One region of the Thioalkalivibrio sp. ALE12 genome, then DNA from elsewhere that is predicted to be linked to it. Evidence: riboswitches for the same ligand, from Rfam matches in the RefSeq annotation. Region 1 holds a riboswitch; the other holds the start of a gene.
The links. A riboswitch is a leader RNA that binds a small molecule or an ion and turns the genes downstream of it on or off. The one in region 1 is predicted to bind cobalamin.

Region 1 (3,266 bases):
CTGTTCATGGACTACCGTCACATCAGCTTCGACCCGCCCGTTGTCTCCGAGAAGATCACGATTACCGTGGAATAGATCTGTACCACACCATCAAAAAGCCCCCCTCCGTTTCCGGAGGGGGGCTGGCGCATTCGATTCCGATGCGGCCGGTTACGGCAGCGCAGGAATCTCGAACTGCGGCATGTCGCCGGTCAGCGCGTGCATGAAGGCCTCGATATCCGCGACCTCGTCATCGCTGAAGTCCTGCCCCAGCATTTCCTCGCCCATGATGCGGATCGCCTCTTCCAGCGTGGCGGTCTCCCCGTTGTTCATGTAGGGGTAGGTCAGGGCCACGTTGCGCAGGGTCGGGGTCTTGAACGCAAACCGGTCGCTCTCCTCACCCGTGACCAGGTAGCGGCCCTCGTCCTCCGAACCCGGCACCTGGATACGGTGGAAGTTGCTGTCGGTCAGCGCCGGCCCACGGTGACAGGCCACGCAGCCGTTGTCGGCGAACAGTTTCATCCCGCGCATCTGCTGCTCGCTCATCGCGCCCTCATCCCCGGCCAGCCAGCGATCCAGCGGCGAGTTCGGGGTGTTCAGCGTACGCTGGAACGTCGCCAGCGCCTTGGCCACGTGGTCGGTATTGATCACGTTGTCGCCGTCATAGTCGGGATAGGCGGCCTCGAATTTCTCCTGGTACTCATTGAACTCCTCCAGGCGGGCGATCGCATCCTCCAGCGGCATCGCCATCTCGATCGCGTCCTGGATCGGGCCCAGGGCCTGCCCCTCCAGGTCGTCCTCTCGGCCATCCCAGAACTGCGCGGTGAAGAAGCCGGAATTCAGCACGGTCGGGGTATTGCGCTCGCCAACCTGGCCGTCATGGCCTACCGCGCGCGGGATGCGGTCCGCCCAGCCCAGCGCCGGGTTGTGGCAGGTCGCGCAGGAGATCACGCCGGAGCTGGAGATGCGCGGCTCGAAGAACAGCATCTTGCCCAGCTCGATCTTCTCCTTGGTCATCGAGTTGTCCGCCGGGATCGGCGGCAGCGCCGGCAGCGGCTCGAACACATCGCGATACTGCGAGTAATCAGTATCCGCCACGGCGGGCGCGGCCACGCCCAGCGCCAGGGCGGTGCAGGCCGAAAAGATGGCGCTGCGAAGATAAGAACCTCGGATCATGGCAAAGTCTCCCTGAAATTGGATCGGTGTCGGCGAAGACCGATATAGACTCGGTCCAAATCACCTGAATCCCACCCTATCGACCCGGTATTCGATCGACCAGCGAAATCAGCGCTCCCGTTGATCCAGATCAATCACTGCGGTTGGTCGCTCATCAAACGCTCTTCTTGCCAGCCTGTTTGCACCCCAGTACCCTTCGCCCCGCCTCCAGGTGCCCTGGCGTTCCATCGCCGGGGATAATCGGGAAGCCGGTGCGCGAACTGCCGTTCGCAATGCCGGCACTGCCCCCGCAACGGTAGGTGAAGACAACGGATCAACAACCACTGCGCCGCAATTCGGTGTGGGAAGGCGATCCGCCCGGGCACCCCCGCCCGCTTCACGAGTCCGGAGACCGGCCAGGAGGAAACCTGACGCTGCGGCGGGCAAGCGGTCGGGTCGGGCTTGCTGTGTCTATAGTCCCCGACCTCCCCTGGCCCACCCAGCGTCGTTCCATCCACGGCGCACGGGGTGTGCGTCCCAGGGAGAATGACCTTGAACAAACCGACCCGACGACCCGGCCGGCCGCCACTCCTGGCTCCGGCCCCGACCCTTCTCGGCCTGTTGATCGCCAGTGGCGGGGCTTCCCCCCTCCAGGCACAGTTCGAGTTCGGCAGCGAAGCCGACGGCTTCGCCATCACCCTGGACCCGCTCATCCAGGGCCGCTACGCCATCGAGCGGGTCGACGAGGGAACCACCACCGAATTCGACTTTCGCCGTGCCTGGCTGGACACGACGGGCACCCTCTTCCACCCCGATCTTAGTTTTCGCCTGCAGCCCGACTTCAGCAGCGGCGAGCTCTCGATGCGCGATGTCTGGCTCCAATACGCACTGACCGAGTCCCTCGACCTGCGCGCCGGCCAGTTCACCGTGCCCTTCGGCCTGCCGCGGGACATCGGTGGCCCCAACCGGCTGTTCACCGAATTGAGCATCGCGGGGAATCAGTTCGAGGTCCCGGCTGGACGCGATACCGGCGTCACCCTACTGGGGGGCGACGGCGACGACCGGGCCTGGGCCATCGGCGTGTTTGATGGTCGCGGCCGCCTTGACCAGCGGGATGACCGACCGTCCACCTCCGGCCACCTGTTCAGCGCTCGGGGGGCCTGGGCACCGGTAGGCACCCTTCCACGCGACAACACGACCGTCGGCAAGCCGGTCGAGCATACAGTGGCCCACGGCGTCGGCCTGCAGGCGGCGAACCGCAATCACCTGCGCGACTGGACTCGCGGGCGGGAGAACCAGGTAAATCAGCAACGCGCCGACTGGGTCACCGCAACGGCCGACAGCGTCGTCAAGTTTGCCCGCACCGCCATTTCATTCGCCGCCTTCCGCCGCGACGTATCGCCCGATCACGGCCCCGCATACCACGACTTGGGCGCCGAACTCGAGCTGGCTCAGGCACTGCCCTGGGAGGGGCTAGAGGTTGCCGCGCGCCACGCTGTGCTGCGCCACGACGCCGGCGACGACCTCGGCACCGACGAGCGCTGGCAGCGCGAGCGGGGCGCCGGCCTCAACTGGTACCACCGCGGCCAGCGACAAAAAACCCAATTGATGTGGCTGGACCGCGACGCCGGCACTTCGGACTGGGAGCTGCACTTGCAGCACCAATTCCGCTTCTGACACTGGAAAGGAGATCCGACATGACTCGAACCCCCTTTACACCGGCCCTCCGGATCGCCGGCCTTGTCCTGTTCCTGCTTGCTGCCACCGGCGCCCATGGCGACGAGGTGACGCTCCCCATGCCCGGCCCCTGGGGCAAAGACTACAGCGAGACGATGGACAACCCGGCCACAGTAGACGCCACCGAGGCCTTCCAGCGCTTCCGCCAGCAAAGCATGCAGGGCACCTCAGCCACCTACCGCAGCATCGAGCAGATCCTGCGCTACGACGCACCGTTCGCCGAGCGCCTGCCCGACCTGGCCGAGGAACTGGCGCGCCGAGCCGCCGACATCGAAACCTGGTTCGCTCGCGAGACCCCGGCGCGGGACGGCGAACCCGGCGCCCTGCCCGCGGCCTGGGAGGACCCGGAGTTCTCCGAGTACAAGGCAGCCTACCGCGAGGCCGCCGAACGACTG
Region 2 (3,266 bases), 290 kb from region 1:
GCATTCGGGCTCTTCCATCCGGCGGCCTGTTCACGCCAGCACTGCAATGCGTCCCGCCCGCGCCCCGCCAGGGCATAGGCCAGGGCCGTCAGACGCGCCGGGATCAGGTTCATGGCGTCATCCAGCCGCGCGGCCGCCCAGCCGAACGTGGCATACCGCTCGTTACGGTACCCCCACATCGCATCCAGGGTATTGACCAGCCGGTAGGCCACCACGCCTGGTGCCCCGGCGACCAGGAACCAGAAGATCGTGGCAAACAGCGCATCGTTGCCGTTCTCCAGGACCGACTCGATGGTCGCCCCGCTCACCCCGCGCACGTCCAGGGCCTCCGTGTCCCGACTGACCAGCATCCCCACGCCCGTGCGGGCACCGTGCAAATCATCCGTCTCCAGGGCCCGCGCGACCACCTCGGCGTGTTCGTCCAGGCTGCGCCAGCCAATCGCCAGGGTCAGGATCGCCAGCGACAGCAACCAGCCCCAGGCCAGCGACGCCCCCAGAGCGGCCAGCGCCACCCATGGCAGGACCAACGCCGCGAGCAGCAACGCCCCGCGCAGGCGACTGGGCGCATGCCAGCGGGACTCGGCCCAGGCCGCCAGCCGACCGAACCCGGCCAGCGGGTGGAATCGCCGCGGATCGCCGAACAAGCGATCGAGGATCAGGGCGCCCATCAGGATCAGGAAGGCGCTCATGCGCTGTCGGATCCGGTCCGTTCGTCCGCCCCGTTTCCGGCGCCTGCCGCATCCGGGTCGGCTGCCAGCTCGCCGGGCACGCCCCAGCGATCCTGAAAGACCAGTTCTTCCAGGGGCCGCCGACGATCCCAGCCCGCGGTCTCCAGCATTGGCCGGTCGTAGAAACGCTCCACATGGCCGAGGCACAGCACCGCGATCGGATAGCCGCCCTCCGGCATGTCCAGCTGCCGCGCCAGCCAGTCCGGATCGAACAGCGAGACCCAGCCCATGCCCAGCCCCTCCGCGCGGGCCGCCAGCCACAGGTTCTGAATCGCGCAGGCCGCCGAGCACAGGTCCATCTCCGGTAGCGTACGGCGCCCCAGCACATAGCGTTCGCGGCCGTCGGTCAGGGCCACGACCAGCAACTCCCCCGCCTCGCGGATCCCTTCCAGCTTCAGGCGGTGCACCTCCGCCGCGCGCTCCCCGCAGGCCTCGGCGGTGCGGGCCTGCTCGTCCGCGGCGTGGGCATGCAGGGCCTCGCGCAGCGCCGGATCGGTTACCCGCAGGAAGCGCCAGGGCTGCATGTACCCGACGCTGGGCGCGCGGTGGGCGGCCTCCAGCAGCCGGCGCAGCGTAGCGCCATCCACCGGATCCGGGCGGAAATGGCGCATGTCGCGGCGTTCCCCGATCACGCGATAAACCGCCTCGCGCTCGGCCGAGGCGAACGCGTTCGGATGCCCTTCTTTCGGTTTGGGGTCTGGGTTCGTCATGCGTTTCCGTCGGGGCGACGGCACGGCGAAACCACGAAGGAACGGGCACCGCAGATGGTGCCCGTGCCCTCGATCGTTGCCCGCCGCACGATCGCAGGATGCGTCATCACCAGGCCGGTCTCCGGGCTCGCGAGCGTCGGCGGCTGCCGATGCCACAGACGCCTTCCCGTGACCCGTGGGGGCACAGTGGCCAAGCCTGCGGTGTGGTTCGCCGCTCACTTACCGTTGCGGGGGCAGCGCCGGATTTGCACCGGCTTCCCGTTTCACCTGCGCATTGCAGGCACCTGATTCAAGCCGCCGTATGATACGCGTTCGGCGCGCCCCCGACCAATTTGGGCACCAAACCATCTTGCCCATGCTGCTATGATGAAACGCTTTTGCGGCTTGCGCGCACTACCGCAGACGTCCTCCATTCGACCTCGCAACAGCGCCACAACCACCGGATTTTTATGAATTTCAAGACCCTCGGACGCTCCTCCGCCCTGCTCGTCGCGACGTTGCTTTGCACGGCGCCGGCACTGGCCGACCCGGTCTCGGTGACCGACGATGACGGTCACGAGATCCGGCTGGAACAACCCGCCGAGCGTATCGTCAGCCTCGCCCCGCATATCACGGAGGTCCTGTTCGCCGTCGGGGCCGGCGACAAGCTGGTGGGCGCGACCCAGCACAGCGACTTCCCGCCGGAGGCGGAGATGCTTCCCCGGGTGGGCGGCTACAGCCGCATCGATATGGAGCGCGTCGTGCAGCTCGATCCGGACCTGGTCGTTGCCTGGCGCAGCGGAAACTCGCAATCCCAGATCGAACACCTGCGCGAGCTCGGCTTCCACGTCTACGTGTCGGAGCCCCGCAGCTTCGACGGCGTGGCCGCCAGCATGCGCCGCATGGCACAGCTCGCCGGCACCGAGACGCAGGGCGACGCGGCCGTGCAGGCCTTCGAGGAGGCGATCGACACCCTGCGCCAGGACTACGCCGAGCGCGACCCGGTACGCCTGTTCTATCAGGTGTGGGAACAGCCCCTGATGACGGTGAACGACGACCACCTGATCAGCGAGGCGATCCGCCTGTGCGGCGGGGTAAACGTATTCGGCCACCTGGATCGCCTGGTCCCGCGCATGGATCGCGAGGCGGTCATCGAGGCCGATCCGGAGGTCATCATTGGCGGCGGCATGGGCGAGGATCGCCCCGACTGGGTCATCGCCTGGACGCAATGGGAGGACATGACCGCGGTCCAGCGCGACAACCTGTTCTTCATCCCGCCGTCCCTGCTGCAGCGCCATACCCCGCGCATCGCCGAGGGCACCCGCCTGATGTGCGAGGAGCTCGAGCGGGCGCGCCTGCGCCGGGCGGACTGACCCCTCGTGACCCGCGCCTTCCTCCTTGCCGCCGCGGTCCTGCTGCCGGCGTCGCTGCTGGCGGTGCTGATCGCGCTGGCCTTCGGCAGTGTCGCGATCGCGCCCGGCGACCTGCTGGCGGTGATGCTCGGCGAGGGTAGCCGCCTGCACGACACGCTGGTGCTGGAGCTGCGCCTGCCGCGCGCCCTGGCGGCCTTTGCCGCAGGCGGGTTGCTGGGTCTGGCCGGCGCGCTGATGCAGGTGCTGCTGCGCAACCCGCTGGCCGATCCCTACGTGCTGGGCCTCTCCGGCGGCGCCTCCGTCGGCGCCCTGCTGGCGATGCTCGCGGGCCTGTCGATGTTCTCCGTCTCGCTGGCCGCGTTCGCCGGTGCCCTCCTGTCCACGGTGATCGTGTTCGGCCTGGCGCACGGTACCGGCAGCTGGACCCCCACGCGCCTGCTTCTGACGGGCGTGGTGGTCGCGGCGGGCTGGGGCGC

Region 2: linked by a shared signal. The riboswitch ahead of bluB (5,6-dimethylbenzimidazole synthase) and the one ahead of F614_RS0102555 (porin) in region 1 are both predicted to bind cobalamin.

What each region holds. Positions count from the first base shown of each region.
Region 1 covers NZ_KB905905.1:556,012-559,277, forward strand. Annotated here, with positions in the region: gene F614_RS0102545 (DUF4399 domain-containing protein) at 1-75, shown strand, start outside; gene F614_RS0102550 (cytochrome-c peroxidase) at 151-1,155, opposite strand; cobalamin riboswitch at 1,348-1,570, shown strand; gene F614_RS0102555 (porin) at 1,681-2,811, shown strand; gene F614_RS0102560 (cytochrome c) at 2,832-3,266, shown strand, end outside.
Region 2 covers NZ_KB905905.1:264,574-267,839, forward strand. Annotated here, with positions in the region: gene cbiB (adenosylcobinamide-phosphate synthase CbiB) at 1-689, opposite strand, end outside; gene bluB (5,6-dimethylbenzimidazole synthase) at 686-1,438, opposite strand; cobalamin riboswitch at 1,533-1,741, opposite strand; gene F614_RS0101265 (cobalamin-binding protein) at 1,888-2,790, shown strand; gene F614_RS0101270 (iron ABC transporter permease) at 2,797-3,266, shown strand, end outside.